Regions from separate parts of the Dongia rigui genome, predicted to be linked through region 2. Evidence: riboswitches for the same ligand, from Rfam matches in the RefSeq annotation. Region 2 holds a riboswitch; the other holds the start of a gene.
What was found. Region 2 has a riboswitch for cobalamin ahead of SMD31_RS20435 (hypothetical protein). Riboswitches for the same ligand answer to the same signal wherever they lie in the genome.

Region 1 (15,827 bases), on a different contig from region 2:
CCATAAAATAGCGTCATGACCGACAAAAAAACGACAGATGCGGCCCCGCGCCGCCCAGAAGGGGCCTTGCGGCGCGGCTGGACCACCGGTTGCTGCGCCACCGCAGCCACCAAGGCCGCTTTTTCCGCCCTTTTGAGCGGAAACTGGGCCGATTCGGTCACAATTACCCTGCCAAAGGGCGAAAAACCGGCCTTTCCATTGGCTGAACCGTGCCTGGAGGGTGATTTTGCCGAGGTTGGCATCATAAAGGACGCCGGCGACGACCCGGATGTGACCCATGGCGCCCATATCCGCGCCCGGATAAGGCGGTTACCCCCCGGCAGCGGGACCGTCTTCAAGGCGGGCGAGGGCGTCGGTGTGGTCACCAAGCCGGGCCTGCCCATTCCGCCCGGCGAACCCGCCATCAACCCCGCCCCCCGCGCCATGATCGAGGCCGTGCTGCAGGACGTGGCCGCCGCCCACGGCACGCATCCGGACGCCGAGGTGACCATCAGCGTCATCGGCGGCGCCGAGATCGCGCGGGCGACCTGGAACCCGCGCCTTGGCATTGTCGGCGGCATCTCCATCCTGGGGACGACCGGGATCGTGCATCCCTTTTCCTGCGCCGCCTGGATCGCCTCGATCCATCGCGGCATCGACGTCATCCGTGCGGCGGGGCAAACCCATGCCGCCGCCTGCACCGGCTCAACGACTGAAAGCGCGGTGGCAGCGCGCCATGACTTGCCCGATTTCGCCTTCATCGACATGGGCGACTTTGCGGGCGGCGTGTTGAAATATCTGCGCCATCATCCGATCGAGCGCCTGACGCTGGCCGGTGGCTTTGCCAAGATGGCAAAACTCGCCGAAGGCCATCTCGATCTTCATTCCGGCCGCAGCCAGGTCGATCTCGGGCGTTTGGCCGAACGCGCCGTGGCCCTTGGCGGCGATGCCGCGCTCGCCACCGCGATCCGCGCCGGGAACACGGCGATGGAAGCCTTGGCGCTGTGCACCGAGGCAGGCATCCCGATCGGTCATGACATTGCAGCTTCTGCGCAGGACGTGGCGCTCACCGAATCAGACCACAGGATCGCCATCGAGCTGCTGGTCTATGACCGCAAGGGCCATCTGGTCGGCGAGAGACCATTCAAGAAATAGTCTTGGCAGAAAAAACCCGGCGGCGCGAACGCCGCCGGGTGTTGCCTGCATTGCCGTTAGAGATGGCCGCCGCGCCCGGTGGTGCGCGCATAAGGTGCCTTGGCGGCCGAGACCGCCTTCTTCACCGTCGCCTTGCGGTTCGACGGCACCGCCTTGGTGACGTCCTCGACAATGGCACCGGAGAGTTCCGGATGCGCCCGCACCGCACGGCGCACGGCACTGCCCAGCTGACGCTCGGATGCGTTGTCGAGTGTCACGCCGGCCGGCAGATTGGCCGAGACGACGGCAACGGCATCACCCGCCGCCCCCGTTTCGGCCAGTGCTGCGCTGCTACCGACCGCCAGCATGAGTGCCGCACCGGCGATGAGATGAGAAATACGTGTCATGTGACTTCCTTCCGAAGTTGCCTGGTCGATTGTTGACAACCGCGTTTGCGCGCGGCGTATTCCGGCAACTGGCGGCTCCACGCCCTGCTTTCCATCCCCGCACTCGCATGGCGACCGGCGGAATTTGCAGTCCTCGTATTTCACATGTCGGCCTGTTGTTTCAGCAGCCGCTGCCACATGCAGCACAAGTTATTGAAGGGGCTGGATTGTGCGGAACCACCCGCGCATCTGGCGCGGGCCGGCCATGCGCCATCATGCCTCGCGCGCATAAGCACTATCGACTGCGCTGATATGGAGAAGCGCCAGTTATGCCGATGAATTGGGCATTATGTGACGGTTATGTGACGCGCGCGGCGGCGATATCAAGGTCTTCGATGTGGCGCAGATGCCGCACGTCGGAACAGAAGGCGACGATCGGTGCAAAGGCATAGCCAGCGACCGCGATCCACATCACCGCATGGACGCCGATCTGTTCCGCCAGCAAGCCGCCGAGCAATGCCGCAAAGGGCAATGAGGCATCATTGACCAGCCGCGTCGTGGCACCGGCGCGCGCCAGCAACTCCGCCGGCACGCGGTGCTGGCGCAAGGTCCGCTCCACCACCATGAAGAAGCCCGTGCTGCCATCGGCGAGGAGTTGATGCGCCATCAACAACGCCATGCCGGCCCAGGGGGCAAGGCCCAGCGCATGACCCGCCAGCGGCACGCAGAGATAGCCGGCAACCTTGACCGTATAGGCAGCGATCAGGCCCGGCCCCGGCGGCAACCGCTTCACCAGCCGGGGAACGGCCATGGCACCGATCAGGCTGGCAACGCCGCCGACGGCAACGACCAGCCCCAGCTGAAACGGTGTGAGACCCAGATTCTCAATCGCATAGAGCACATAGAACGGCCCCAGCAAGCCACCGAAGAAGGCGCGGATGAAACGCGCATAGAGCAGCGGCCGCAGGATCGAATCATGCCACAGCACGCGCAGGCCGTCCTTGATCTCGCGCGTGAGGTTGGGCTGGCGACGCGCTGTCGGCACCGGTTCCACGGCGCGAATGCGGCCAAGGCAAATGGCCGAAACCAGATAGCTCACCGAATCGATGAGGATGGTAAGCGGCCCGCCGATCGTCTGCACCAGCAAGCCGCCCAAGGGTGGGCCGACGATCTCGGTCGTCGCATCGGTCGTCTCCTTCACCGCATTGGCCTTGAGAATCTGCGGCCGCCCGACGAGGCCTGGCAGATAGGCCTGGTCGGCGATGTCGAAGGCCAGCGTCGCCGCCGACACGAAGAACGCCACGACGACCAGCTGGGTGATGCTGAGGGCATCGAGGAGATAGGCGATCGGCACCGAGAGCAGAAACAGGAAGCGCAGCAGATCGGCAATGATCATCCCCGGGCGGCGGCGGATGCGATCAAGAAAGGCGCCGGCATGAAGCGCCATCAGCAAGGTCGGCAGGGTTGCAGCGATGGTGAGGCCGCTCATCGCCAGGGGCCCGGCCCCCAGCACCAGCACGGCGGTCAGCGGCAGCGCCTCACGCGCCACCTTCGCCCCCATCTGCGAAACACCAAGGGCTGCGATGAGCGCCTTGAAATCAGCCTGCCGCCACAGCGCACGCATCAAATCTACTCGGTTCGGTAAAGATGCTGATGCGTCGCGTTATAGAGCTGGCTGTCCTTGAACGTCACCTGCCCGAAGACGCGGCCGACGAAAATCAATGCCGTGCGCGCGATGTCGCTGCCGGCGAGCTTGCCCTCGATATCGGCCAAGGTGCCGCGCACGACGGCTTCATCGGGCCAGGAGGCGCGATAGACGACGACGGCCGGACAATCGGCGCCGTAATGCGGCGTCAATTCCTTGACCACCTTGGCGATGCTCTTGACCGAAAGATGCAGCGCCAGTGTCGCCCCGGCCTTCCCGAGCGTCGCCAGATCCTCGCCCGGCGGCATGGGGGAGGAGGCCCCCTGCACCCGCGTCAGGATGACCGACTGGCTGATGCCGGGCAAGGTCAGTTCGGTCTTCAGCAAGGCAGCGGCGGCGGCAAAGGCCGGCACGCCGGGGATGATGTCGTAAGCGATGCCCAATTCGTCGAGCCGCCGCATCTGTTCGCCGATGGCGCCGTAGATCGACGGGTCGCCTGAATGCACGCGGGCGACGTCCTGGCCCTGGTCGTGTGCTGCCTTCATCTCGGCGATGATCTCATCAAGGTTGAGCGGCGCCGTGTCGATCACCCGCGCATCCTGGCGCGCACAATCGACGATGGCGCGCGGCACCAATGAGCCGGCATAGAGCACCACCGGCGACTGCTCAATGAGGCGCCGCCCCTTCACTGTGATGAGGTCCGGATCGCCGGGGCCGGCGCCGATGAAATGAACGATGGGCATGCCGCTTTATGGACCGGATCACCCTGCCCGGGCAATGGCACAGGTGACGCCCTTGCCGGCCATCTTCGGCAGGACCAGCGTCGCCTCCGCCCCACCCGCCGCCAGCGCCGCCGCTTCCGCGACACCATGACAGCCCATCTGCCGGAAAACGACTTCCGACGGGTTCTTGAGGCGCGGCGTCTCCGCCTCCAGCTCGGCTGCGCTGAAGTAACGCACGGGAACGCCCAGTTCCCTGGCAAGCGCCGCGACGAGGCCGGCCTCGGCCTTCTGCACGATGGTGGCAATTCCGGCGATCTCGGCCGCCGTCACACCGGCCTGCGCCAGCGCATCCGTCACCGCTTGCGCAAGATCGGCAAAGGTCGCGGCACTTTCATGCCCGACACCCAGGAAAGTGGGCTGCATCATCAATCGCCCGCGTGGCGCGGCAGATCGTCCCGCGTATCGAACCAGGCGACCTGTTCTTCCGTGTGCCAATGCGCCTGCGGCACCAGATCGTCGGGACGGTCGAAGACGCCGATATGAAGGTGGATCTCGTCGGCGAACCTTTCCGCCTCATAGCTCAGCGGCGTACCGCAGGTCGGGCAGAAACGGCGCGTGACACCCGGCGAGGAATGAAATGCGGTCGGCAGCGCCGCCGTCCATTGGAAATGCCCGGCCACAGGAAAGGCGGCGAAGCTCGCGACCGCCCCGCCGGTCTGGCGCCGGCAGGAAAAGCAGTGGCAATGGAACACCGAACGCGGCTCGGCCGTCACGACGAACCGGACCTTGCCGCACAGGCAACCGCCTTCATACCGCGCCATTGTCATCCTCCTGCCGCGATCACGGGCATTTCCGGCGCAAGTGGGCTTGACGTCCCGGGAGGGATGCGCAGGATCGCCCCATCATGACCGACCTTATGCACCCCATCGCCCTCAGTCTTGCCATCATCGCCGACGCAACCCTCGGCGACCCGGCCTGGGCCTATCGCCGTGTCCCGCACCCGATCGTCCTCATCGGCCAAGTCATCGCATGGGCCGACCGCCGCTTCAACCGGGAGAGTGCCGGTGCCGCCGCCCGGCGGCGCGCCGGCCTTGCCGTCTGTATCGCCCTGACCCTTGGCGCCCTGCTGCTTGGCTGGATTGGGCAGGCGCTGTTGCTGAAGCTCCCCGGCGGCCCGCTCTGGCTGGGCCTCGTCATGTCCACGCTCATCGCCCAGAAGAGCCTCTATGCGCATGTGGCCGATGTCGCCAAGGCGATGGAACTGTCCGGCGTCGACGGCGGCCGCATCGCCGTCGCCCGCATCGTCGGGCGCGATCCGGAGGCGCTTGACGAGGCCGGGATCGCCCGCGCGGCCGTCGAGAGCCTTGCTGAGAACTTCTCCGACGGCATCGTGGCGCCGATCTTCTGGGGCCTGGTCCTCGGCCTCCCCGGGATGCTCGCCTACAAGACCATCAACACGATGGACAGCATGATCGGCCACAAGACGCCGCGCCATCTCGATTTCGGCCGTGCCGCCGCGAGGCTCGACGATCTCGTCAACCTGCCGGCCTCGCGACTTTCAGCGCTGCTGCTGATCCTCGCCAGCCTTGTCCAGCGCGGCGCCCGTGCCGCTGCCGCCTGGCGCGCGGTGTGGCGCGATGCCACGCGCCACAAATCGCCCAATGCCGGCTGGCCGGAAGCCGCCATGGCCGGGGCACTCGGCCTCGCCATCGCTGGCCCCCGCCGCTATCACGGTGTTCTCGTCTCCGACCCCTGGATGAATGACGGCGGCCGCTGGCAACTCAAAGCCGCTGACATTCGCACCTGCCTCGCCCTCTATTGGCGCGCCTGCGCGGTGCTGGGGTTGGTCGTGTTGGGTTGCGCGGCGCTCTAACCATTCAGTCGTCATGGCCCGCTTTAGGCGGGCCATCCACGAGTTTATCGACAACACGACGAAAGCGACTCGTGGATCCCCCGCCTTCGCGGGGGATGACAATCAACGCGAACGCGCCATCTCCAGCATGCGGTCGAGATCCGCATGGCGCTCCAGATGCGCCGCCAGGTCATCCAGGGCCTGCTCGACACCAAGCTCATAGGCGACGCCGCTCTCTGCGCGTGTACGTAGTCCATTCAAGAACGCATGGCGGAAGGCATCGGCTGCAAAGAGGCCGTGCACATAGCAGCCCATGACGCGGCCGTCGGCTGAGATGGCGCCATCCGGCCGGTTGCCGATGCTGAGGAACGGCCGTGCGTCATCGGGTCCAGCGGTGACACCGACATGCATCTCATACCCGGCAACATCATGACCCATCGCCCGCGCCTTCACTTCGACCAGCGCCTTGGCGTCGGTCAGCGTGGTGACGACATCGAGCAGCCCCAACCCGTCGCTGCCCCCCTTCGGTCCCTCGATCCCGCCCGGATCCTCGACGCGCTTCCCCAGCATCTGATAGCCGCCACAGAGGCCAAAGACCGCACCGCCGCGCCGGTGATGGGCCTGGATGTCGATGTCCCAGCCCGTCTCATAAAGCGCCCGCAAATCGGCGATGGTGGCTTTTGAGCCCGGCAGCAGGATGAGGTCGGCATCGCCCGGCAATGCCGTGCCGGGGCGCACCAATTCGACGCTCACATCGGCTTCCGCCCGCAGCGGGTCGAGATCGTCGAAGTTGGAAATGCGCGGCAGCTGCGGCACGACGATCTTGATTGGCGCGTCCTTGCCCTTGTAGCCGCTAAGGGCCACGGCATCTTCCGGCGGCAAGCGTTCGGCGCCATGGAACCACGGCACCAGGCCTAGGGCTGCGAGGCCAGTCTTCTCGGCGATCAGCTTCATGCCCTCGGCAAAGAGCGCCGGGTCGCCGCGGAACTTGTTGATGAGGAAGCCCTTGATGCGCGCCGTCTCCTGAGGGGGCAGCAGCTTCACCGTGCCATAGATGCTGGCAATGACGCCGCCCCGGTCGATATCGCCCACCAGCACCACCGGCAGATCGGCGGCTTCCGCAAAGCCCATATTGGCAATGTCGCCAGCGCGTAAATTGATCTCGGCCGGCGATCCGGCACCCTCCACCAGCACCAGATCGGCCTCTTGCGCCAGATGCTGGTAGCTTTGCAGCACGGCGTCCAGCAGCTGCGGCTTCAGGCGATGATAATCGGCGGCCTTCGCGTTGCCGAAGATCTTGCCCTGCACGATGACCTGCGAGCCCACATCGCTCTGGGGTTTGAGCAGCACCGGGTTCATATGCACCGACAGCGGCACGCGGGCGGCGCGCGCCTGCAACGCCTGCGCCCGCCCGATCTCGCCGCCATCGGCCGTGACCGCCGCGTTGTTCGACATGTTCTGCGGCTTGAACGGCCGGACTTTCAGCCCACGCTTGGTGAACGCCCGCGCGAGACCAGCGACGATCAGCGACTTGCCGACATCGGAGCCGGTACCTTGGAACATGATGGCGGGGGTTTTCATGGAGCGAAGATACCCCCCTCCCCGACCCTCCCCCTCAAGGGGGGAGGGAGTTCGCACCCAGCATGGGCGGAGGCTCGTTCTAGTCCTCTCCCCCCTTGAGGGGGATAGTTAGAGAGGGGGGTATAAGTGACGGATGCGGCCAACTTCAGAACTCGACCCCGGCCTGTGCCTTCACGCCGTCGCGGAAAGGGTGCTTCACCATTTCCATCTCCGTCACCAGATCGGCGATGGCGATCAGCTCCTCCTTGGCGTTGCGCCCGGTCAAACAAACATGGAGACCGGGCCGCTTGGCTTTGAGGAAATCGAGCACTTCGTCGATCGGCAGATAGTCATAGCGCAAGGCGATGTTGATCTCATCCAGCAGCACGAAGTCGAAGCTTTCATCGGCGATCATGCGCTTGCCTTCTTCCCAGCCGGCGCGGGCAAAGGCGATGTCGCGGGCGCGGTCCTGGGTTTCCCAGGTGAAGCCTTCGCCCAGCGCCTTGATCTCGATCTGGTCGGGAAAACGCTCCAGCACGGTGCGCTCGCCGGTATCCCATTTCCCCTTGATGAACTGCACCACGCCGACTTTCATGCCGTGGCCGATGCAGCGCAGCACCATGCCGAAGGCTGCGGTCGATTTGCCCTTGCCCTTGCCGGTATGGACGATGATCAGGCCCTTTTCCTGGGTCTTGTCCGCCATCATGCGGTCGCGCGCTTCCTTGCGCCGCGCCGCCTTCTCGTTGGCCCGCTGATTAAGATCGTCGCTGTTCACCGATTCCGTCATGCTGCTTTGCTCCCATTGGACCAGGCATGAAGCCGCATGCCGGCCGAGTTCGATTTGGCCTGCCACAGGCCGCGCGTCTGCGCTTCCAGCAGGCGGTCGGCGATCTCTTTCAAGGCCGCCGGATTGTGTTTCTCGAGGAAGTCGCGCACCGTCTCGTCATCGAGATAGGCTGCGTAGACGGCGTCGAAATGATGATCCGCCACGCAATCGGCAGTGGCCGCGAAGGCAAAGAGATAGTCGACCGTGGCCGCCATCTCGAACCCGCCCTTATAGCCGTGGCGCATGACGCCGTTGATCCATTTCGGGTTGACGACGCGGGCGCGTACGATGCGGGCGATCTCTTCATCGAGCGCCCTGACCTTCGGCGCCTCGGGGCGTGAATGGTCGTTATGCCACACCACCGCGCGCTTGCCGGTCAAATGCGTGACGGCCGCGGCGAGGCCACCCTCGAACTGATAGTAATTGTCGCTGTCGAGCAGGTCATGCTCGGCATTGTCCTGGTTGTGCAGCACCGCCTCGACCCCAGTGAGACGCTGCGCGAAAAGCTGCTGCTGCGCCTCGCCGCTCGCACCCTGCCCATAGGCATAGCCGCCCCAGGCCAGATAGGCGCGCGCCAGATCGCCGGTCTCCGACCAGCCCTTCTCATCGATCAGCGTCTGCAGCCCGGCGCCATAGGCACCGGGCTTCGATCCAAAGACGCGGTAGCCGGCGCGGCGCACGGCATCGACGTCAGCAACGCCCTGTGCCACGAGGCCGGCGCGTTCGCTGCGGAATCGTGCCGCCAGCGGGTTGAGATGATCCGGCTCGTCGAGGTTCGCCACGTCCCGCGCCGCCGAATCGAAGAGATCGATCTGCGCCGGGAAGGCATCGCGGAAGAAGCCGGAGACGCGCAAGGTCACATCGACGCGCGGCCGCCCAAGGACAGCGAGCGGCATGATCTCGAATCCGGCCACGCGGCCTGATCCACCGGGATCCCAGCTCGGCTTCACGCCCATCAAGGCCAGCGCCTGGGCGATGTCATCGCCGCCGGTGCGCATATTGGCGGTCCCCCAGGCCGAAAGCACGATGGCCTTGGGCCAGGCACCATGTTCCTGGCGGTGACGATCAAGCACGAGGAGCGCCGATTGCCAGCCGAGACTCCAGGCGGTCGGTGTCGGCACCGAGCGCGTATCGACCGAAAAGAAATTGCGCCCCGTGGGCAGCACATCCAGCCGCCCGCGTGTCGGCGCGCCGGAGGGACCCGGCTTGACGAAGCGCCCGTCGAGCCCACGCAAGATGCTGGCGATTTCCGCATCGCCGCACCCCTGCACACGCAGGCGCAGATCGTCTTCAATGAAGTCGAGCACAGCCGCCGTGCGCGTCCAGGCCGGGTCGCAGGCCTGCTGATGCGACACCAGGGCGAGTGCCAGCAATTCCAGCCGCTCGACCGTATCGCCGGTCAGCCGCCACAGATCATCGCTTACCCGCTGCAGGGCGTCCGGCCGGGCACCGTTCCACGCCTCGCCGAGCTTGGCATCGAGCGGGTCGAAATCGAGGCCGAGATCGGCGCCGAGCGCCCGGATCAGCGATGCGCCGCGCCCCTCGCCCTTGCCGCGCGGCAGGCGGGTGAGTGCCACCAGCAATGCATCGAGCATGGCCCCTTCCGGCGCCTTCCCGAAGATATGGAGGCCGTCGCGGATCTGCGCCTCTTTCAATTCGCACAGATGATTGTCGAGCTTGGCCAGGGCCGTGTCGGTATCGTCATCCACCAGCACGCCGCAATCGGCTGCCAATCCCGACGACATGGCGAGATCGAGGATCTGGCGTTTCAAATCGACACAGCGGCGCGGATCGACCTGGCTCGCCTCGAAATACTCATCGACCAATCGTTCGAGATCGCGGGTCGGGCCATAGCTTTCGGCCCGCGTCAGCGGCGGCGTCATGTGATCGATGATGACGGCCTGGGCGCGGCGCTTGGCCTGCGCCCCTTCGCCCGGATCGTTGACGATGAAGGGATAGAGATTGGGCATGGGCCCGAAGATCGCCTCCGGGTAGCACAGGTTCGACAGCGCCAGCGACTTTCCCGGCAGCCATTCGAGATTGCCGTGCTTGCCCATATGCACCATCGCCAGCGCACCGAACTGGCGCCGCAGATAGGCGTAGAAGGCAAAGTAATAATGCGGTGGGACCAGGTCGGGGTCGTGATAGCTGGCCGTCGGATCGACGTCATAGCCGCGCGATGGCTGAATGCCGATGACGACATGCCCCAGATCGATCAGGGGCAGATCGAAGCCGTCGCCGGCATAGTTGGGATCCTGGTTGAAGCTGCCCCAGCGCGTGATCACCGCCGCCTGCATCGCCGCCGGCAGGCTCGCAAAGAACGCCGCATAATCTGCGCCGGTGAGGCGGAAGGCACCCTTCTCGCGCGCAATCAGGCGCGTCATCAGCTGGTCGCCATCGGTCGGCACGGCTGTGATGTGATAGCCGGCGCCCTGCATCGCCTTCAACACTTCGATGGTGCCGGCCGGCGTGTCGAGGCCGACGCCATTGCCGATGCGCCCATCGCGGTTGGGATAATTGGCGAGCACCAGCGCCACGCGCCGGCCCCCGACCTGCGTGCGGCGCAGTTTCACCCAATTGGCGGCAAGATCGGCGACGAAATCGATCCGGTCAGCCACCGGTTGCGGCGCCACGATGGTGCATTGCGTCGCTGCGTCAAAATGCTGTGCCGATTTCCACGAGATGGCGCGGGTCAGAATGCGACCGTCGAGTTCCGGCAGCGCCACCTGCATGGCAAGATCGCGTGGGGACAGCCCGCGCGGGCTGCCCTGCCACTGCGCATGGCTTTCGGAAGAGAGCACCACCTGCAGCACCGGGTGATCGCCGCCATCAAAGGGTGTGGCAAACTCGGCAGCACCCGGCTGCGAGATGGCAAAGCCGGTGCAGTTCAAGGTCACGTCCGGTGCCGTCTCGGCATAAAGGTCGCGGATGAGATCGGCCGCCACCGCTTCTTTGAGCGAATTGACAAAGATGGGGAGCGGATTGATGCCGCGTGCCGCCACGGCGCGAATGAGCGCCTCGATCGGTGCCAGCGTGCCCGCCTGCAGCAAGGCGCGGTAGAAGACGATGCCGGCGACCGGGGCACCCTGCCGCCAATAGGCTTTGAGATCGGCAAGGCCGAGGATATCGGCACCCGGCCAATATAGCCCGGCACGCAGCAGCTGCCGCGGCTCCGCCCACTCACCAGGATAGCCGATCAGCGCCGCTGCATAGCGCAGGAAATTCTCGGCATTCGTCTGGCCGCCATGGATCTGGTACTGCCACAGCCGGTGTGCCGCATCCTCGTCGATCGTCGAGCGGCGCGACAACTCCGGGTCCGGCTGGTCGTCGCCGGACAGGGCCGCGAACTGGCTGCCCCGCGCCTGGGCATTGAGCGCCAATTGCTCGACCCCGTAAGGCCAGTAGCGTTCGCCGCCGATGAGGCGCAGCACCACCAGCTTGGCATGGGCCGCCACCTGCTCGATGTAAAGATCGACCGACATGTGGTGCTGCAATTGCAGCAGATTGACCAGGCGCAAGGTCGGCTTTGGCTGGGGCAGCGCCGCATGCGAGGCGGCAAGGGCCGCAAGCTCGGTATCCGCCGCACTCAGCACCACGATCTCGGCCGGCGTCTGGCCAAGATCGACGGCTTCACCGCCATCGCTGATCGTTCCCGGTTTGGCGGCGAGGAGATGCATGGGTTTTAGGCGAGCGCAGCCGTGATCGCAGCGCGGTCGAGGCCCTTGAGGCCGATCACGACGATGCGGCCCTTGCGCCCTTCATGCGCTTCCAGCGGCCGGTCGTAATAATGCTGCAGGCGGTTGCCGACACCCTGCAGCACCAGGCGCATGTCCTTCCCCGCCACGGCAAGGAAGCCTTTCACGCGCAGAATATCGTGGGCTTCGATGGCCGGCACCAGCTTGGCCAGCAATTGCTGTGGCTCGGCGAGTTCGCCGATCTCGACCTGGAAGCTTTCGAAATCGTCATGATTGTGATCCTCGCCCTCCAGCTCATGATGCGAGGGCCGCGCGCTGAGATCGGCTTCGGCCGCCGCATCCAGCCCCAGCAGCACGCGCGGATCAACCTCGCCGAAACGCGCCGTGATCATCTTCGCCGGGCGCTGCAATTCCTTGATGATATGGGCCTGGGCCGCTTCATGCTCGCCCCCCGTCATCTGGTCCGCCTTGTTGACGATGATGAGATCGGCACAATTGATCTGGTCTTCAAAGAGTTCCGCCAACGGGCTTTCATGATCGAGCCCGTCATCCGATTTCCGCAGCGCATCGACCGCATCCGGATTGTCGGCAAAGCGGCCGGCCGCCACCGCCGGCCCGTCGACCACGGCGACGACACCGTCGACGGTGACGCGCGTGCGAATCTCCGGCCAGTTGAAGGCCTTCACCAGCGGCTTCGGGAGTGCCAGGCCCGAGGTCTCGATGACGATATGGTCGGGCGGGTTGGCGCGGTCGAGCAGCGCCTTCATGGTCGGCAGAAAATCGTCGGCCACCGTGCAGCAGATACAGCCATTGGCCAGCTCGACGATGTTTTCATCCGGGCAGCCTTCGATCTTGCAGCCCTTGACGATCTCGCCGTCGACGCCAAGCTCGCCGAATTCGTTGATGATGAGCGCCAGGCGCTTGCCGCCGGCATTCTTGAGAAGATGCTGGATCAGGCTGGTCTTGCCGGCACCGAGGAAGCCCGTGACGATGGTGGCCGGAATCTTGCCGCCCGGAATCTTACCAGTGGCACCAGCAGCGTTGGAAGCGACAGTCATTGCATGATCCTTATCGGCTCTTATTTCAAACCGCGCGGCGACCCGCGCGTCACTTCAGTATGAGCGGCAGGCCGGCCGCGACGAACAGCACGTGGTCGGCGCGCGCTGCGATGCGCTGGTTGAGACGCCCCGCGTGATCGCGGAAGTCGCGCGCCAGCTTGTTGCCCGGCACAATGCCGAGGCCCACTTCATTGGCGACGAAAATGAGCGGGCCGCCGCATTGGCCGAGCGCTGCCTCCAGCGCGTCGATCTCCGCCGGCACGTCTTTTTCCGCCAGCAATACATTGGTGAGCCACAGCGTCAGGCAATCGACCAGAACCGCCGCCCCCTTCTCTGTTTCCGCCACGATCGTTTGGGCCAGGGCCATGGGCTCCTCGACCAGGCGCCAATCCGGGTCGCGGCGGTCGCGGTGGAACTGCACCCGCGCCGCCATTTCGGCATCACGGATCTCGGCGGTGGCGACATAGGTACGGGCACCCGTATGCCGGTCGAGGACTTCCTCGGCATAGAGGCTTTTGCCCGAACGCGCCCCGCCCAGCACCAAGGTGATGGCAGGCAGCGGGGTGATGATGCCGGTGGGACCGGCGCCTTGTGACAAGGATCGAGCCATGATGGCGCGAAACCTCCCTCCGAGGTCGTTGCCGTTACGAAGCGGCCGCCGAGGTCTCCTGACTCGACCGTATTCCAGCGGATGGCCTTCCCAGCCGCACCGGCCAGTGGCTCTTTCATCCGCCGCATCCCAGTTAACGATTGGGATAACGATCCTACAGTTGCGGGGGCAGCGCCGGAATGTCGCCAGATTGGCGTTTCACCGGCTTCCCTCTTTGCGGTTGGCGGCAACCTACTCAAAGCGGCGGGGCTTGGCCAGCAGAAACCCAGCCTCGCCCTGGGACATCAGGCACAAGGATTTCGGATAAAATTACACAATCGTATGATGATTGATTTCACCTCTTTACCTCTCATTATTCACCAAGTGTCAATCTGCTGGCACATAGTTTCGAACGTTTGAAAACGACGGCCGGGATCTGCCCGGCCACAGGATGGATCACTCTTGGCCTGTTCCAGCTTGGATACCAGCATGCAGCCTGATGCGGCGCGGCAAGGGGCGGCAATGTCGGCGGCGGATGCCGCGCTGCTCGACGTCATTGCGACGCCGATCGTCATCACGCATCTGGCGACCACCGACATCCTCTTTGCCAACGCGGCCGCCAAGGCGCTGTTCGAGCGCCCGGCCGACCTGCCGGCGGGTCACCGCACCGATCATCTCTATGCCGACGCCAATCTGCGCGGCGAGCTCATTCAGCGCCTGCGGCGCGACGGCTCGATCCAGAATTTCGAGATCGAGTTTCAAAGCTTCACCGGCCGTCGCTTCTGGGGCCTCCTGTCCGGCCGCGCCACCAAATATGAAGGGGCCGACGCGCTCGTTGCCTCCATCGTCGACATCTCGGCGCAGAAGGAGCGCGAGGTGCAGCTGGCCCAGGCGACCGAACAGCTGCGCGTGCAGGCGGCCTCCACCGCCCAGCTCAACCACGAACTGAAGCGCCAGCGCCAGGTGGCGATTACCGCCAGCCGCGCCAAGAGCGATTTCCTGGCGCGCATGAGCCATGAATTGCGCTCGCCCTTGAATGCCATCCTCGGCTTTTCCGAAGTGATCGCCGGCCGCGTCTTCGGCGCCGACGGCACCGCGCGGTATGAGGATTACGCCCGCAACATCAACCAGGCGGGCACGCATCTTCTCGAACTCATCAACGACATCCTCGACCTTTCCAAGGTCGAAGCCGGCGAGATGCAGCTGAGCCTGGAGCCGATCGAGCTCAAGGAACTCATCAACAGTTCGGTCCAGCTGATGACCCCCATCGCCGAGAAGCGCGGCGTGCAGCTGGTGGTCGATCTCGGCCGTTCGCCCTTGTCGCTGGTGGCCGACCGCCGGCGCCTGCGCCAGATGGTGGTCAATCTCGTCAGCAACGCCATCAAGTTCACCCTGGCCGGCGGCACCGTGATGATCACGGCGCATCAGGCGCAGGGCAACATCGTCATCGACGTGGCCGATTCCGGCATCGGCATGACGCCGGACCAGGTCAAAGTGGCGCTGCAACCCTTCGGCCAGGTCCCCACCGACAGCCCCTATGCGCAAACCGGCACTGGCCTTGGCTTGCCCATCGTCGACAGCCTGGTGAAACTCCATGGCGGCAAGCTCGACATCCAGTCGACACCCAATGTCGGCACCACCGTGACCCTGACCATCCCCAAGGTGCGGTAGAGGAGCGCCTCGCTGGGGCCTTTTTACCGTCATGGTCGGCGAAGGCCGACCATGACGGAGTGGTTTCGTCGCTTCCTATCCGGGCATACTCACCCTACATTCCCCGGCCTGACTCTAAGTGAGAGCATCACGACCATGACCCGTTCCATTCTCATCACCGGTGCCGCCTCCGGCATCGGTGCCGCCACGGCGCGGGCGCTGGCAGGCGCAGATGTGCAGATTCTGCTGCACACCAAGAGCAACCGCGCAGGTCTTGAACAGGTCGCCGCCGAAATCGAAGCCGCCGGCACACGCACGGTGCTCGCCATGGGTGACCTCGCCCAGCGCGAAACCGGCGCGCAACTCGTCGCACAAGCGATCGAAGCCTTCGGCGGCCTCGACATCCTCATTGCCAATGCCGGCTTCCCCTTGCGCCCGCTCATCGGCGAATTGACGCGCGACGAGCTTGATTACACCCATGCCGTCATCGCCGGTGGCTTCTTTGCGCTCACCACCGCCGCCTTGCCGCATCTCAAATCGGCGGGTGCGCGCGGCCGCATCGTTGCCATCTCGACCCATAACGCGCATCTCTTCCTGCCGGGCTATCTCAACTTCCCCGCCAGTGCCTCGGCCAAGGCAGCGCTGGAGACGATGGTGAAATCATTGGCCCTGCAACTCGCCCCCGATGGTGCGACGGTCAACGCCATTGCTCCCGGCCTCATCGAGAAGGA
Region 2 (15,827 bases):
GGCGCTTCAGCCAGCCGTCCGGCGTGTCAAAATAAGTCGTCTCAAGTTCCTGCGACTGCGCGGCCTTTGCGGCACCGATCAGGCGCCGCAGGGCGGTAGGCCGCAGCCCATCACCACCGTCCGGCAAAGACAGCTTCAGTTCTAGTTCCCGGTTCTTCATGGTCCCCAACCGTGTCCGGCGCGATCCTAATCAGGGTCTAAGCGGATAAAAAATGACGGTTTGATGACAATTTACCCATTTCAAGTCAAAAAAGACCCATGCCTTCACAACTTCGTGAGAAGCGGGCATTCCCCTTCTGGCCGTGCTGCAATCGGCCTAGGTTTTGTCTTCCACACAGCCATCACTCTGGAATCGGAGGGAAAAGCCACATGATGCGTAAGAAGCTGATGATCGGGGCCGCGGCAGTCGCCGTCGTCTTGGGAGGGATCGTCGCCCAAGTCGCCGCTGAATCGCCCCGTGAGGACGCGATGAAGGCATTGGGCAAGAACATGAAGGTGATCAAGGAGCTGATCAGCGCCAACGGCAATGCGGCCGACGCGGCCGCTCCAGCTCAGAAGATCGCCGAGATCGCCGCAAAAATCCCCGACCTGTTCCCGCAGGGTTCCGACACGCCCGATGACGCTGCCAAGGCCGAGATCTGGCAGAACTGGGACGATTTCGTCGCCAAGGCAAAATCGCTGCAGGACGAAGCCACGATGCTGGCATCGGCTGCCGGCGGCGGCGACCTTGCAACCGTCGGGGCCCAGTTTGAAAAAGTAGGCGGCACCTGCGGCGCGTGCCACAAGCAATACCGCGAAAAGACCAACTGATTTCGATCGGCTTGGCCTGAACGAAAAACGGCGGCCCGCTCAGCGTGGCCGCCGTTCTCTATTTCAAACTGCCGAGATATTCGGCGATGGCGTGAATATCGGCATCCGGCAGCTTGGCGACATTCTGCTGGACCGCCCCCATGCCGCCTTTGGCGAGCCCCTCATAGAAGCCTTCTTCGCCTTCCTTGAGTGCGCTCGCCAGCTCATCCACGTCCTTGTATTTCTTGCGCCCCAGCAGATCGCGCAGATTGGGCACCTGTCCCTTTCCTTCCGGGTGCGGGCCGCCGGCGAAGGCATGGGTCTGGTCCATGACCATCATCGCGTTGCGCGGCGTATGGCATTCGGCACAATGGCCCGGCCCGTTGACCAGATAGGCACCGCGATTCCAGCTGGGCGATTGTGCGGCATCCGTTTCGATCGCCGGCAATACGGCAAGCTTCTTCCACAGGCCGATGCCGCGGCGCAGGAACCAGGGGAACGGGATGTCATCTTCCTTCCGCACCGCGCTGACGGGTGCCAGAGTCATCAGATAGGCCCGAATATCCAGCACATCCTCGGCCTTCATGCGGCCATAGGAAATATAGGGAAAGGCCGGAATGTAATGCGTGTTTGCAGGCGAGACACCGTGCTGAACGGCATCGATGAAGTTTGCCTCCGTCCAGTTGCCGATGCCCGTTTCCTTGTCCGGCGTGATGTTGGGCGGATAGAGCGTGCCGATCGGCGTCACCAGGGGCGCGCCGCCCGACGGCAGAGACATGTCGGCGCCACTGCCTTCCGCCGGCCGGTGGCAGGAAATGCAACCGCCGATATGATAGAGCAACTCGCCATTGGCGAGGTTGACGGTATGTGTCGGCAAGGTGGCGCCATCGACATGCTCCGTCGATGAAGCGAAAAACAGGCCGATGGCGACAATGGCGATGACCGGGAGGACGACGCCGGCAAGCAGCTTCTTCATCTGGTGCCTATGAAACCTGGGTGTTCAGCAAGACTTGCAGCTTTATTAGGACCCGTCCAGGACGGACCCGATGCCGACTTCCTAACAGTATCAGCTGTCAGCTTTCTGTCTTTCCAATATTCCTATCCGTCGACCTCTACCCAGGGCTGACGCTCGGCAAAATGCTCGGCCATCAGATCCACAAAGACGCGCACCTTGGGCGACAGATGCCGGTTCTGCGGATAGACCACGTGCAGCGACACCGCGTCGGTGGGATAGTCCTTCAGCAACCGCTTCACCCTGCCCTTGGCCAGCGGCTCGCCGATCGAAAAGATCGGCAGCAGGGCAATGCCGTGGCCGGCCAGCAACGGCTCCATCAGCATCATGCCATGATTGCTCTGGATTGACCCCGCGACACGGATCAGCTTGCGCCCCAGGGGTGTCTTGAAGGCCCAGTCATAGGGCGCCGGCGACTGGGTGTAGATCAGGCAATTGTGCTCCTTCAGATCTTCGGGCCGTTTCGGCTCGCCGAATTTCTTGATGTATTTGGGCGATGCACAGACATAGCGCGGGATCGTGCACAGGCGCCGGGCAATGAGGCTCGAATCCGGCAGTTCCGTGCGAATGCGGATCGCGGCGTCGAAGCCTTCTTCGATGAGGTCGACGAAGCGGTCACTCGCTTCGATCGAGAGCCGCAGCTTGGGGTAGCGTGCGGCCAAATCGTTGATGGTCGCCGCCAGCTGCGGCACGCTGATCGCATTGGGGACGCTGAGGCGCAAGGAGCCCGTGGGCTCCGCCTGCAGGTGCCTCACTTCCGCTTCGGCCGCCTCGAACTCGTCGAGCAGCCGTATGGCGCGCTCGAAATAGGCATGACCGACTTCCGTTACCGACAGGCGCCTTGTCGTGCGATGGATGAGTGTGGCACCGAGATGCGCCTCCAATTCACCGACCTGTTTGGAAACCGCCGCCTTGCTGAGATTGAGGCCGCGCGCCGCCGCCGTGAAGCTGCCCAATTCCACGACCCGGCGAAAGGTCCGCATCGCCGCCAATTGATCCATCGTCCCACCGATTGTCAGCTAAAAGTGAACGATCTTATCACAGGCGTGGGAATTGTCGCGGGCGTCTGACGCGCCCAACATGCCGACGTGCCGACTCTCCCGTGCTCAAATCCCCCTTTAATGTGAGGCTTTCATGACCAAGGTTCTCGTTCTCTATTATTCAACCTACGGCCATATCGAGAAGATGGCGGAAGCCGTCGCCGAAGGTGCCCGCAAGGGCGGCGCCGACGTTGCGGTGAAGCGTGTGCCGGAACTCGTGCCGGATGACGTTGCCAAGGCCAGCCACTTCAAGCTCGACCAGAAAGCGCCGATCGCCACGGTCGACGAACTGCCGGAATATGACGCGATCATCATCGGCGCCCCGACCCGCTTCGGCGCCGCGGCCTCGCAGATGCGCAACTTCCTCGACCAGACGGGCGGCCTCTGGGCCAAGGGTGCCCTGATTGGCAAGGTCGGCAGCGTCTTCACCTCGTCGGCCACACAGCATGGCGGCCAGGAATCGACCATTCTTTCGGTTCACACCACACTGCTCCACCACGGCCTGGTCGTGGTCGGCCTGCCCTATTCCTGCGCTGCGCAGATGGGCCTCGATGAAATCAAAGGCGGCTCGCCCTATGGCGCCAGCACGATCGCTGGTGGCGATGGCAGCCGCCAGCCGTCCGAGCAGGAACTCGGCATGGCGCGCTTCCAGGGCGAACACGTCGCCAAGATCGCTGCTAAGCTGAAGTAAGACGCCACCAATACGGCTAAGAAACGGCGCCGGATAATCCGGCGCCGTTTTTGTTTCCGCTCAGTTGATTGCCGCGCGCCGACGGGCTTTCACCAGTTGCGCCAGCCGCTCGCGCGGGTATTGCGCGACCGTTTCCACCAGCTTCATCAGCGGCGCCGAAACGCGCATGCTGTGGTCGGCCACTTGCTGCTTCATCACGATGCGCGCGGCGATCGCCGGGTCGAGCCCGCTCGGCAGGCCCATCACCCAGGCCAGCAGCTTCAGTTGTACAGGTTCGTGCGTCACCGCATCGAGCGCCAGCAACGACGCGTTGAGTTGGGTGTCATCAAAAGAAAAGTCGGTAGCGAGAGTCATCGACCACCTCTGCCAGGCCCGCCGCCCGGTCGCATGAGTTTCAACAGGTGATGGCAGGTCTCCTGGCTTGCGGTTCGCTGCTTCTCGGCCGGCCTTCCCGGAATGTCGAGGCATTCCAGTGGCATTGTTGGCAGGAAGCTCACCGCTCACAGTTGCGGGGGCAGCCGCGGTATCGCACCGCGTTCCCTATTAATCACCGGCTCGGCATCAAGGATGCTGAACACGATGAACCATCGCTGCCGAAGCTAGTGCAGGATGCCTTGAAAGGCAAAGGGCACGAAGGTCGCAGCGCCGGTTCCTATCCATTCGTTCAGGAAGCGACGCATTTTATCCTCTGCTTGACATGCCCTGGCATATCGGCGATATCGGCGGTGGGCCACGCTCCCCCAACGGAGTGCTTCGTTCTGGAAGGAACGCATGATGACAAGACCGCTCCAGCGGCCGATTCGGCCGCAATTCTCGTCCGGACCCTGCGCCAAGCGCCCCGGCTGGACCCCCGCTCTCCTCGACAATCAGAATATCAAGACGGCGACGCACGGTCGTTCGCATCGCTCGAAGGCCGGCAAGGACAAGCTCGTCGCCGTGATCGAGCAGTCAAAGCGCATCCTCGGCATTCCCGCAGACTATCGGCTCGGCATTGTGCCGGCCTCGGATACCGGCGCCGTCGAGATGGCGCTGTGGTCGCTTCTCGGTCCCAATCCCATCACGGTTCTCGCCTTCGAAAGCTTCAGCGAGGAATGGGCCGGCGACATCATCAACGAGCTTCATTTGCCGACCAAGCTCCGGCGCGCCGATTACGGCGCCCTGCCGGATCTTGCGGCGATTGACCCGGCCGATGACATCGTCTTTGCCTGGAACGGCACGACGTCCGGCGTGCGCATGCCGCATGCCGATTGGATCGCCGACAATCGGACCGGTCTTACCATCTGCGATGCGACATCGGCCGTCTTCGCCATGGACCTGCCCTGGCACAAGCTCGATGTCGTCACCTGGTCCTGGCAGAAAGTGCTGGGCGGTGAAGGCGGGCACGGCATGTTGGCCCTGTCACCCAGGGCCGTCGCACGCCTGCAATCGCACAAGCCCGCCTGGCCCCTGCCAAAGATCTTCCGCCTCACCAAGGGCGGCAAGCTGATCGAAGGCATCTTCAAAGGCGAGACCATCAATACGCCATCGATGCTATGCGTCGACGATCAATTGGATGCCCTGGCCTGGGCGGAGGATATCGGCGGATTGCCGGGCCTGATCGCGCGCAGCGAAGCCAATGCCAAGGCGATCGCGGACTGGGTCGCAAAGTCTGATTGGGCAGGCTTCCTGGCGCAGCATGCAGCGACGCGGTCCTGCACCAGCGTCTGCCTCAAGATCACAGACAGCTGGTTCACGGCCCATGACAAGGACGGCCAGCAGGCCATTGCCAAGGACGTTGTCGGCCTGCTGGAAAAGGAAGGAGTCGCCCTCGACATCGGCGCCTATCGCGACGCGCCGCCGGGCCTGCGCATCTGGTGCGGCGCCACCGTCGACCGCAGCGACGTCGAAGCCCTGCTGCCCTGGCTCGACTGGGCTTACGCGACCGTCAAACAGAATGCGACCCCGCTCGCCAAGGAAGCTTGATCATGCCCAAAGTTTTGATCTCCGATGAACTGTCACCCGCCGCCGTCCAGATCTTCAAGGAACGCGGCATCGAAGTGGTCGAAAAGACCGGCATGAAGCCGAAGGAACTGGCCGAGATGATCGGCGCGTTCGACGGCTTGGCTCTGCGGTCAGCCAGCAAGGTGACGGCCGATGTGCTGGCCGCCGCCAAGAATCTCAAAGTCGTCGGGCGTGCCGGCATCGGTGTCGACAATATCGACGTCAAGGCGGCGACCGCGCGCGGCATCTGTGTCATGAACACGCCGTTCGGCAATAACATCACCACCGCCGAGCACTCGGTGGCAATGATGATGGCGCTCGCCCGCCACATCCCGGAAGCTAATAGCTCGACCCATGCCGGGAAATGGGAAAAGTCCCGTTTCGTCGGCGTCGAGCTTTACGCCAAGACACTGGGGCTCGTCGGCTGCGGCAATATCGGCTCCATCGTCGCCGACCGGGCGCAGGGGTTGAAGATGAAGGTGATCGCCTATGATCCCTTCCTGTCGCCCGAGCGCGCCATCGATCTCGGTGTCGAGAAGGTCGATCTCGACACGTTGCTGGCGCGCGCCGATTTCATCTCGCTGCATACGCCCTTGACCGATCAGACCCGTAATCTGATCGACAAGGCAGCGCTCGCGAAGTGCAAGGCGGGTGTCCGTATCGTCAATTGCGCGCGTGGCGGGCTGGTGGTCGAGGAGGATCTGAAAGCCGCCCTCGACAGCGGTCATGTCGCTGGTGCGGCCCTTGACGTGTTCCCGACGGAACCCGCCACGCAGAACATTCTCTTTGGCCATCCCAATGTGGTTTGCACGCCGCATCTTGGGGCGTCCTCGACCGAGGCACAGCTCAATGTCGCCATCCAGGTGGCCGAGCAGATGTCCGACTTCCTGCTGCATGGCGCCGTCACCAACGCCCTCAACATGCCCTCGGTGACGGTCGAGGAAGCGCCCAAGCTCAGGCCCTATATGAAGCTCGCCGACCAGCTGGGTGCCTTTGCCGGCCAGGCGACGGAAACCGGCATCTTGAAAGTGATCGTCGAATATGAGGGCCAGGTTGCGGCGCTCAATACGCGTCCCCTCACAGCGCTGATGTTGCAAGGGCTGCTGAAGCCGCAGCTTTCCGACAGCGTCAACATGGTCAACGCGCCCCTTGTCGCCAAGGAGCGCAACATTGACCTTACCGAGGTCAAGCATGATCGCGAAGGCGATTACCACACCCTCATCCGCCTCACGGTTCAATCCGAGCGCTGGTCGCGCTCGATCGCTGGCACGCTCTTTGCCGATCAACGCCCCCGTGTGGTCGAGATCAAGGGCATCAAGATCGATGCCGAGCTTGGGCCCCACATGCTTTATGTCACCAATGACGACAAACCGGGCTTCATCGGCAAGCTTGGGACGCTCCTCGGTGACAACGGCATCAACATCGCGACCTTTGCTCTGGGCCGCTCCGCCCCCGGCAAGGACGCGATCGCTTTGGTTGAAATCGATGGCCCCATTCCCGGCCCGTTGCTGAAGCAGGTCCAGGATCTGGCGCAGGTGCAGCAGGCCAAACACCTCGTCTTCTGAGACGAAAGCCGTTTTTTAACAAGTGGTTGGCAGGACCGATCGCAGCTCGGTCCTGTCACCTCCACTCTTGCGGTTAACCTATTATTATGATTTGATCCGCGATTGAGAGGTTCTGCCGGAATCGGGGGCTTGCGCCGTGGCGCGCGGGTTGTTGTCCGGCCACAAGCGTCACTTAAAAGGGGTAGTCTTATGAAGATCATTATGTTGCCCGTCGTCCTCGGCGCGCTCGCTCTGACGGCCTGCGCTGTGAAGCCGCAATACGAGCTTAACCAGCAGGTTTCCGGCCTTTGCGGCCATGCCGAAACCGCGATGGGCACGCTGGCTTCCGCCGAATCGTCGATCGCCGGCGAAGCCTACAAGAACAGTGAGACTGTGGCCGTTGATCCGGCCGTCGCCGATCTGCTCGGCGGCGACTATCCGGAAATCGCCGAAGCTGGTGGCAGCGCCCCGACCAGGGATTACTGGCGCCATGTCGAACTGCGCTGGAACGATTATGACGCCGCCTGCATTGGCGCCCGCGCACCGAAGCCGTAATCGACGTCATCCTTCCGAGAAAGCCGCCGCCGGCCTAGCCGCGGCGGCTTTTTTATTGGTCGTCTAACACCACTGATTTATGTCAAATTTTTCCAGTATCCCATTGATATAGCTGTTATATTTCTGTTCGACCCTTCATCTGGACGGGCACTGGTGTTATCTTTATGGGATCGAATCCGTCGCTCCCGACCGACCCCAAGGAGCTGCAGATGCAGGACCGGAAACTTGTTCTGATCGCCGGGCGCAACGCCGTCCTGGCACAGGAACTTCACGAGATGATCTGGCCTGCGGGGTTCGAAACCCGCATGCTGACCGGGCATGAGCTCGGCATTCTGGATATCGAACGGCTGCGCCGGAACCTCGAAAACCTGTCGCCGGTGCTGATCATCAACACGATCGGCTATGCCTCGCCCGATGGCGCCGAGCAGCACCGCACCCTGATCCAGGCCCGCAGCCATTGGTCGGTCGGCGACCTTGCTGAAGTCGCCGGCGCCCTCGACATTCCCCTCCTGCATCTCTCGTCGGATCAGGTCTTCGCCGGCGACAAGTTCGCCGCCTATCTGGAAACCGACACCCCCGACGCGATCAGCGTCTTCGGCCAGGCACAGGCGGCCGGCGAGGCCGAGGTGGCTGCCCATTGCCGCCATTTTGCTATTCTGCGGACCGGCTGGCTGTTCGGTGCCAAGGGGCACAACATGCTGAAGACCATGCTGTCGCTGGGGCGACGCGGCGGTCGGGTCCATGTGCCCAATGACCACATCGCCGGTCCGACCCCCGTGCGCGAGCTGTGCGGCGCGATGCGTCGCATTGGGATCGCCCTCATCAACCGCGAGTTCGAGAACGGCACGACGCTGCATTTCACCGGAGCCCCGGTCGCCACCTGGTTTGAGTTCGCAGCCCACGCGCTGCGCCGGGCGGCACCTTACCAGGCCGCACCCGAATTGATCCCGATAACGCCCAACCGTTTCGGCGTGACCGGGGCTGCTGCCCGCCGCACCGAGTTGGATTGCAGCCGCACCCGGCACCTCCTGCAGTTGGAACAGCCGGACTGGCACAGGGCCCTCGACGATTGCGTCGAGGAAATCTGCCTCGCCGAGCAGCGCAATGTCGATGTTTCCGCGCAGTATCAGCTCGACCCGCTGCCTTACCGGCCCATGGCGCCGGAAGACCGGCGGCGCGGGACGCTGCCCTATGGTGTTCGGATGGACCGCCGCCAGGCCGGCCGCTGAACCAGCAGCCGGCCCGTTGGTAGATCCTACTCCGCGGCCTTCGGGAAGGCCGGCAGCTTCTTGATGTCGCCAGCGTCATGCTGCACGACAAGCGTCGCCTTCAGCGATTTTGCCATGCGCGCCAAGCGATCCATCGACGCCAGGGACTGGGCGCGATCCGTGTTGAAGGGCGGCACGCCCTCATTCTTTAACTGCTCCTCGAAATGAACGATATCGCCGCTCAGCAGCACCGGACCTGTCTTGGCGAGCTTCACCAGCAGGGCATAGCTGCCCGGCGTATGACCGGGCATCGTCAGCATCGTGACCGAACCGTCGCCGAAGACATCCTTGTCGCCGCTGACCGGTTCGACGGCCCCACCATCCTTCAACCAGGGCTTCAGCAGATCCGGCACGGCACCGAAGGGCAGCGGCTCGCTCTTCATCGCCTCAAGATCGAGCTTGCCCATCAGCAGCTTCGCCTTCGGAAAATCGGCTGCCTGTCCGATATGGTCGAAATGGTAGTGGCTGATCCCCACCACCGAGATCGCTTCCAGCTTCACGCCGATCTTCTCCAGTTGCTGCGGCACCGTGGCGGCCAGCGTCGGCTGCATGGGTGCCGCCGCATCGAGCGGCGCATTGAGCAGACCGGCCGGGAGGCCCGTGTCCCAGATCATGTAATCCTTGTCATGCTGGATCACATAACAGCTGTCGGTCAGCGTCCGCTGCTTCCCCGCATATTGATAGGTGTCCGAGAAGGAACTGAGGTCCTTCACCTTGATGGTGCCGCAATCCAGACGCCACAGCTTGACCTCGGCGGCACTGGCGGCTTGCGCCGCCGCCAAGGTACCGGCGAGGGCCAATAGGAACGATATCAGTTTCATAAGTCTCTCCATCTGCTCTGAAGTGACCGTATCTTGACCTGGCCGTTCCCCGCTCATGCGCCGGAACCGCCCTCAACTGCGCCCGAAACGCTCACTTCACATTTGCAGTGGGAACGGTCCCGACCCTAGGATGGCGCCATGAACATCCAGACTCCACAAGACACCTTGCGCCGATCGCTGCTGGACCGGTTGCGCCCGCTCGCCGACGCGCCGGGTCGCGAACGCAAGATTCACGGTCAGACCTTCATCAGCAGCCAGCTCTTCACTTATTGCGCCTTCGCCACCGAGCGCGTGGCGAAATTCAGGGTCGAGCACGCCATCATCGGCATCGTGCTCAGCGGGACCAAGGAATTCTGGATCGGCAATACCGGCCAGCGTTTCACGACCGGCCAGGTCTTCGTCCTGCCCACCGGCGCCGAGTTGGACGTGGTCAACATCCCCGACGATCGGCGCGGCCTCTATGAAGCGCTGGTGGTCGAGGTCAGGCATGTGCCGCCTGCCCTCGCGCTGCCGCCGGAAAGGCCGCGCGGCCCTGCCGCCCATATGGGTCAGGCAGTGACACTGACGGCGGAACTGGTCGATGCCCTGGTGCATGCCGCCGTCACGCTGTCGACGTCCGATCATGCCAAGGCACTCGCCGACCATCGCATGGCCGAAGTGCTGATGCTGCTCCGCAATGATCCGGCCGCCAAGTGCCTGTTCGATCTGCCACTGCGGGACCGGATTGCCTGGTTGGTGGCGACCGAGCCGGCGCATCCCTGGACCGCCGAGGCGCTTGGAACCCGGCTCGGCATGGGTGCCTCGACCCTGCGCCGCCGCCTCACGCATGACGGCACCTCCTTGCGCGCCGTCCTGGCCGAGGCGCGGATGCAGGTTGCCCGCAATCTGCTGGCACGCGGCGAAGCCAATGTGACTGCGGCGGCCGAGGCTGCCGGCTACACGTCGCGCTCACATTTCATCCGGCGCTATCGCAGCGTCTACGGGACAATGCCCAGCGATCACCTGGCACGACGCGCCTGAAAAAAAGGCCGGCTCTTCCGAGCCGGCCTTCTCTCAGACACATCGACCCGTCGCTTAGAAAAGGCCTTCCACTTCCAGCTTGTCGTTGAGGCGGATGTGGTTTGCCGACGGGACGCGCGGCAGGCCCGGCATGGTCATGATCTCGCCGCAGACGACGACGATGAACTCGGCACCGGCCGACAGACGGATCTCGCGCACGGGCACAACGTGGTTCGACGGCGCACCCTTGAGGTTCGGGTCGGTCGAGAAGCTGTACTGGGTCTTGGCCATGCACACCGGATAGTGACCAAAGCCCATCTTCTCGAACTCGGCGAAGCGATCGCGCACGGCCTTGTCGGCGATGATGCCCTGGGCGCCATAAAGCGTCTGGGCGATCGTGCGGGTCTTGTCCCACAGGGACATGTCGTCCGGGTAGAGCGGCTTGAAATTGCTGCCGCCATCGGCAAGCTTCACCACGGCGTGGGCCAGCTTCTCGGTGCCTTCCGAACCAAGCGCCCAGTGGTTGCACTCGATCGCTTCCGAGCCCAGCTCGGCGCAGAGCTGGCGCACGGCGTCGAGCTCGGCATCGGTGTCGGCGATGAAGCGGTTGATCGCCACCACGGCCGGCACGCCGAACTTCTTCACGTTCTCGATGTGACGGGCAAGGTTCTCGCCACCCTTCTTCACGGCAGCGACGTTCTCCTTGCCGAGGTCTTCTTTCGCCACACCGCCATGCATCTTCAAGGCACGAACGGTGGCAACGATGACCGCCGCGGCCGGCTTCAGCCCGGCCTTGCGGCATTTGATGTCGAAGAACTTCTCGGCACCGAGATCGGCACCGAAGCCGGCTTCCGTCACCACATAGTCGGCAAGCTTCAGCGCGGTCGTCGTGGCGATGACCGAGTTGCAGCCATGGGCGATGTTGGCGAACGGGCCGCCATGGATAAAGGCCGGGTTGTTTTCCAGCGTCTGCACCAGGTTCGGCGCAATCGCGTCCTTGAGGAGCACGGTCATGGCGCCATCGGCCTTGAGGTCGCGTGCATAGATCGGCTTCTTGTCGCGGGTATAGCCGACGATGATGTTGCCAAGGCGCTTGGTGAGGTCCGTGAGGTCGGTCGACAGGCAGAAGATCGCCATGACTTCCGAAGCAACCGTGATGTCGAAGCCGTCTTCACGCGGGAAGCCGTTGGAAACGCCACCCAGCGAATTGGTGATCTGGCGCAGGGCGCGGTCGTTCATGTCCATGACGCGGCGCCACGTGACACGGCGCGTGTCGAAGCCCAGCTCGTTGCCCCAGTAAATGTGGTTGTCGATGAGGGCCGAGAGCAGGTTGTGCGCCGAACCGATGGCGTGGAAGTCACCGGTGAAATGCAGGTTGATGTCTTCCATCGGCACGACCTGGGCATAACCGCCACCAGCCGCGCCACCCTTCACGCCGAAGCACGGGCCAAGCGACGGTTCGCGCAGGCAGATGATCGCCTTCTTGCCGATGCGGTTGAGGCCGTCACCGAGGCCCACCGTCGTCGTGGTCTTGCCTTCGCCGGCCGGGGTCGGGTTGATCGCGGTGACCAGGATCAGCTTGCCGTCCTTTTGGCCCTTCAGCGACTTGATGTAATCCATCGAGATCTTGGCCTTGGTATGGCCGAAGGGCAGCAGATGCTCTTCCTTGATCCCCAGCTTGCCCGCGACTTCGCGGATCGGCTTCATTTTAGCTTCGCGGGCGATTTCGATATCGCTGCCGACCTTTTTCGACATGCAGATTCCCCTATGGATCAAGACGTTTACTCGGCGACCACCCGCCCCACCTTGGGCCATCGGCAGTCGTGATGGGCGCCAGACTAGGGCCGATTCCGGGACCCCATCTGCCTAACGGCGACCGATTTTTGTCGATTTCGCGCCGCCGTCAATGTCGCGATGGCGTCATTTTCTCATTCATCCGGGCCCGAATTCTCATTCCGGCCCGGTATTTAGGTCAATGCCGCTCCAGCGGGCGGGTGAGGCAGGTTGGCCCACCCTCGCCCGGGACCGAAATGGCGTCGGCGTCGATGACATGGACCTTGCAGCCCGCCGCCTCCATGCGCGCCTTGGTCTCCGGATTGCCCTTCACCATCACCACCTCGCGCGGGGCGATGGCCAGCACGTTGCAGCCCATCGAGGCGAACTCGCTGTCCGGCACCTCGACCAGCTTCTGCCCGCGCGCCAGCAGCCATTCGCGGAACGGGATCGGCATCAAGGGCGAATAGACCAGTTGCAGATCCTTGTCCAAGGGCGAGATCACCGACATCAAATGGAAGACGTCGCTCTGCCCCTTGTAATGCGGCATGATCGCCACTTCCACATGCACATCCGGCCCCACCAGCGCCTTGAACTGGCGGATGCCTTCGTCATTGGTGCGATAGGTGCGGCCGATGGCGACGGTCTTTTCGTCAAGCCAGATGAGATCGCCGCCTTCCAGCCTTCCCTCACCCTGGATGGCGCCGATCACCGGGATCTGCGTCTCGGCAAAGAACGTGCCATGGATCGCCGGCTCCCCCATGCGCTGCTTCTTGCCCATATTGGCGAGGATGACACCCTTGGGGCACACCGCTGCCGCATCGCGCACATAAAGCGCGTCCATGGTCAGCTCCTTGGCGGGCGGCAGATAGAGGATATCGGCGCCGACGCTTCTGATGATGTCGGCAAAATGCTGATGCTCCGCCACCGCCTTCGCCATCTCCGGACGCGTGTGGTAGTTGAGATCCTTCCACTCCGCATCGATCTTCGCGTCACCCACAAAGGCCTCGGCCGGCCGCCGCATGGCGACCCGCTTCAAGCGCCCAAATTCATTGATACCCGTCAGCATGGCTGCTCATCCTATCGGCAAAAACTGGCAATTGGCAGAACTGGCCGCATAGGACGCAAGCCACGGCGGAACGTCAAGCCCTGAGGGCTCAGACCCGGTCCGTCACCCACAGGCTCCAGATTGCCAACAGCGGCCGGTCATGAGAGCGCATGGCATGCATGATGTCGGACCTGTTGTAGACATAGCCGCCGATGCCGGGCGTCACCCAGTTGTCATCGTCGCCCTGCATCCAATCGCCCGCCGACAAGGCCACATAGATTTCCTGCGGCGGATGATGATGATCGGGATAGCGGATATGCGGCGCCATCAAACTGACCCCGATCCAGATATCGTCCCGCTTCTCCAGCCCATCCGGCCCGATGATCGTTGCATTGGCGTGGCCGTCATAGAACGGCGCGTCGCCCGGCTTCGCCGTCCAGCGGCGTTCCCAGTTCAATTGCGGCTCGATGGCGGCAAAAGCGTCGGCAAGGGCAGCAACGGCGCCACCCTTCGCGCGGGCCGTCTGCACGGCACCGGCGATGTGATCGCAGACCGGCAATCGGTTGGGCTTTCGCGGCGCTTGCTGGGCATCGATCCGCAAGCCTTCGCCGATCTGCCGCGCCACGCGCATGGGCTCGCCCTCCAGCGGCAGGCTGGCCATGATCGCCGCCTGGGACCGGTCAAGAAATACCTGAAGGTCGCCAGGGCGTTGCGCCATATGCACTCTTCCTATCGCTGCAGCAGAACGACGTCGCTTCTGGCTGCATACAACGCGACATCGCGGCCCGGCGTCAAGCAGGCCGAAACGGGCGCGCGCAGGATGAGATCGACGCTGCCGATGCGGCAATGGCACCGGCAATGCGTGCCCTGGAACGACAGCTCTTCAATTCGGCCATGGCCCAGGCTAATGCTGTCCGGCGTCGGTGCCAGCACCAATTGCTCGGGTCGAAGCGCCACATGAACGGCGGCGCCAGTAGCGGCATCCCCTGGAACGACCAGAGCACCCAAGGCCGTCTCGATCTTCAGGTCGCGACCGACGGCCTCGACCACCCGGCCACCCAGCACATTGCTTTCGCCCATGAACTTGGCGGCAAACAGGCTGGCAGGTTTCAGATACACCCGGTCCGGCGGCCCCATATCCTCGATGCGGCCCTTGTTCACCACCACAATCCGGTCGGCGATCGACATCGCCTCCTCCTGGTCGTGCGTCACATGGACGAACGTGGCGCCGGAGCGGCGCTGCAGGCGCACCAGTTCCTCCTGCATCTGCCGCCGAAGCGCGAGATCGAGGGCGCCGAGCGGCTCGTCGAGCAGCAGTACTTTGGGCTCAACGGCCATCGCTCGGGCCAAGGCCACACGCTGCCGCTGACCGCCGGACAATTGATGCACACCGCGATTGCCGAAGCCCTCCAGCCCTACCAGCTTCAGCATCTCGGCCGCTTTCGTCAGCCGCTCGGCCTTCGCCACCTGGCGCATGCGCAGGCCAAAGGCGACATTGTTGGCAAGGCTCATATGCGGAAACAAGGCGTAGTCCTGAAAGACCGTCGCCGTCGGTCGCTTGGCCGGCGGCAGGTCGGTCACTTCCTCGCCATCGATGAAGACATGGCCGGCACTCGGATTGGCAAAACCGCCGATCATGTTGAGCAAGGTTGTCTTGCCACTGCCGGACGGGCCCAGCAGCACCACGAATTCGCCGGCCTTCATGGCCAGATCCAGCGTCTCCACCACGGTGACACCTTCATAGACCTTGCTCACCTGGCGCAGTTCAACGCGGTCAGACATTGGTTCTCCTCGAACGCCACAGCAGGAATTCGACCACGCCGACGGCAAGAATGGAAATGACGAAGACCAGCGTGCCGGTGGCATTGAGCTCCGGCGACAGCCCCGATTTCAGCATGCTCCAGATCACGACCGGCAGGGTCACGTCGAAGCGGCTGAGCAAAAAGGCGATGACAAACTCGTCCCAGGACAGGGTCGCGGCGATGAAAAACGCCGCCAGCAAACCGGGCCACATCATCGGCACCGTGACCAGCAGGATGACCTGCCAATCCTTGGCACCGAGATCATAGGCCGCACGTTCGATATTGGCCTGATGCTCTCCCAGTTGAGCGTAAAGAATGGCGAAGGTCAGCGGCAGGTTGATCACCACATGCCCGATCCCGATCGCCCACAGCGACTTCGCGATACCCAGATAGTTGAAGGTGATCTGCAGCCCCATGCCGATGATGAGGTATGAGACCGTGATCGGCGCCATGAGCAGGAACTGATAAAAGCCGGACAGTTGCCGTTTCTGTCGCGCCAAGGCAT

Region 1: another riboswitch for cobalamin. It lies ahead of cobU (bifunctional adenosylcobinamide kinase/adenosylcobinamide-phosphate guanylyltransferase); the one in region 2 lies ahead of SMD31_RS20435 (hypothetical protein).

The regions. Positions count from the first base shown of each region.
Region 1 covers NZ_JAXCLX010000001.1:2,321,487-2,337,313, reverse strand. Annotated here, with positions in the region: gene SMD31_RS10895 (cobalt-precorrin-5B (C(1))-methyltransferase) at 16-1,134, shown strand; gene SMD31_RS10890 (hypothetical protein) at 1,191-1,520, opposite strand; gene SMD31_RS10885 (MFS transporter) at 1,858-3,123, opposite strand; gene cobM (precorrin-4 C(11)-methyltransferase) at 3,129-3,887, opposite strand; gene SMD31_RS10875 (cobalamin biosynthesis protein) at 3,906-4,292, opposite strand; gene SMD31_RS10870 (GFA family protein) at 4,292-4,687, opposite strand; gene cbiB (adenosylcobinamide-phosphate synthase CbiB) at 4,771-5,739, shown strand; gene SMD31_RS10860 (cobyric acid synthase) at 5,842-7,299, opposite strand; gene cobO (cob(I)yrinic acid a,c-diamide adenosyltransferase) at 7,445-8,065, opposite strand; gene cobN (cobaltochelatase subunit CobN) at 8,062-11,781, opposite strand; gene cobW (cobalamin biosynthesis protein CobW) at 11,787-12,857, opposite strand; gene cobU (bifunctional adenosylcobinamide kinase/adenosylcobinamide-phosphate guanylyltransferase) at 12,907-13,467, opposite strand; cobalamin riboswitch at 13,499-13,712, opposite strand; gene SMD31_RS10835 (sensor histidine kinase) at 13,936-15,117, shown strand; gene SMD31_RS10830 (SDR family NAD(P)-dependent oxidoreductase) at 15,253-15,827, shown strand, end outside.
Region 2 covers NZ_JAXCLX010000004.1:344,824-360,650, forward strand. Annotated here, with positions in the region: gene SMD31_RS20410 (CYTH and CHAD domain-containing protein) at 1-160, opposite strand, end outside; gene SMD31_RS20415 (c-type cytochrome) at 370-810, shown strand; gene SMD31_RS20420 (c-type cytochrome) at 869-1,765, opposite strand; gene SMD31_RS20425 (LysR family transcriptional regulator) at 1,888-2,802, opposite strand; gene wrbA (NAD(P)H:quinone oxidoreductase) at 2,936-3,532, shown strand; gene SMD31_RS20435 (hypothetical protein) at 3,593-3,886, opposite strand; cobalamin riboswitch at 3,922-4,136, opposite strand; gene SMD31_RS20440 (phosphoserine transaminase) at 4,307-5,494, shown strand; gene serA (phosphoglycerate dehydrogenase) at 5,497-7,077, shown strand; gene SMD31_RS20450 (hypothetical protein) at 7,267-7,611, shown strand; gene SMD31_RS20455 (SDR family oxidoreductase) at 7,821-8,840, shown strand; gene SMD31_RS20460 (N-acyl homoserine lactonase family protein) at 8,867-9,700, opposite strand; gene SMD31_RS20465 (helix-turn-helix transcriptional regulator) at 9,839-10,720, shown strand; gene SMD31_RS20470 (formate--tetrahydrofolate ligase) at 10,775-12,454, opposite strand; gene SMD31_RS20475 (dimethylarginine dimethylaminohydrolase family protein) at 12,672-13,541, opposite strand; gene SMD31_RS20480 (dimethylsulfonioproprionate lyase family protein) at 13,630-14,238, opposite strand; gene SMD31_RS20485 (ABC transporter ATP-binding protein) at 14,250-15,302, opposite strand; gene SMD31_RS20490 (ABC transporter permease) at 15,295-15,827, opposite strand, start outside.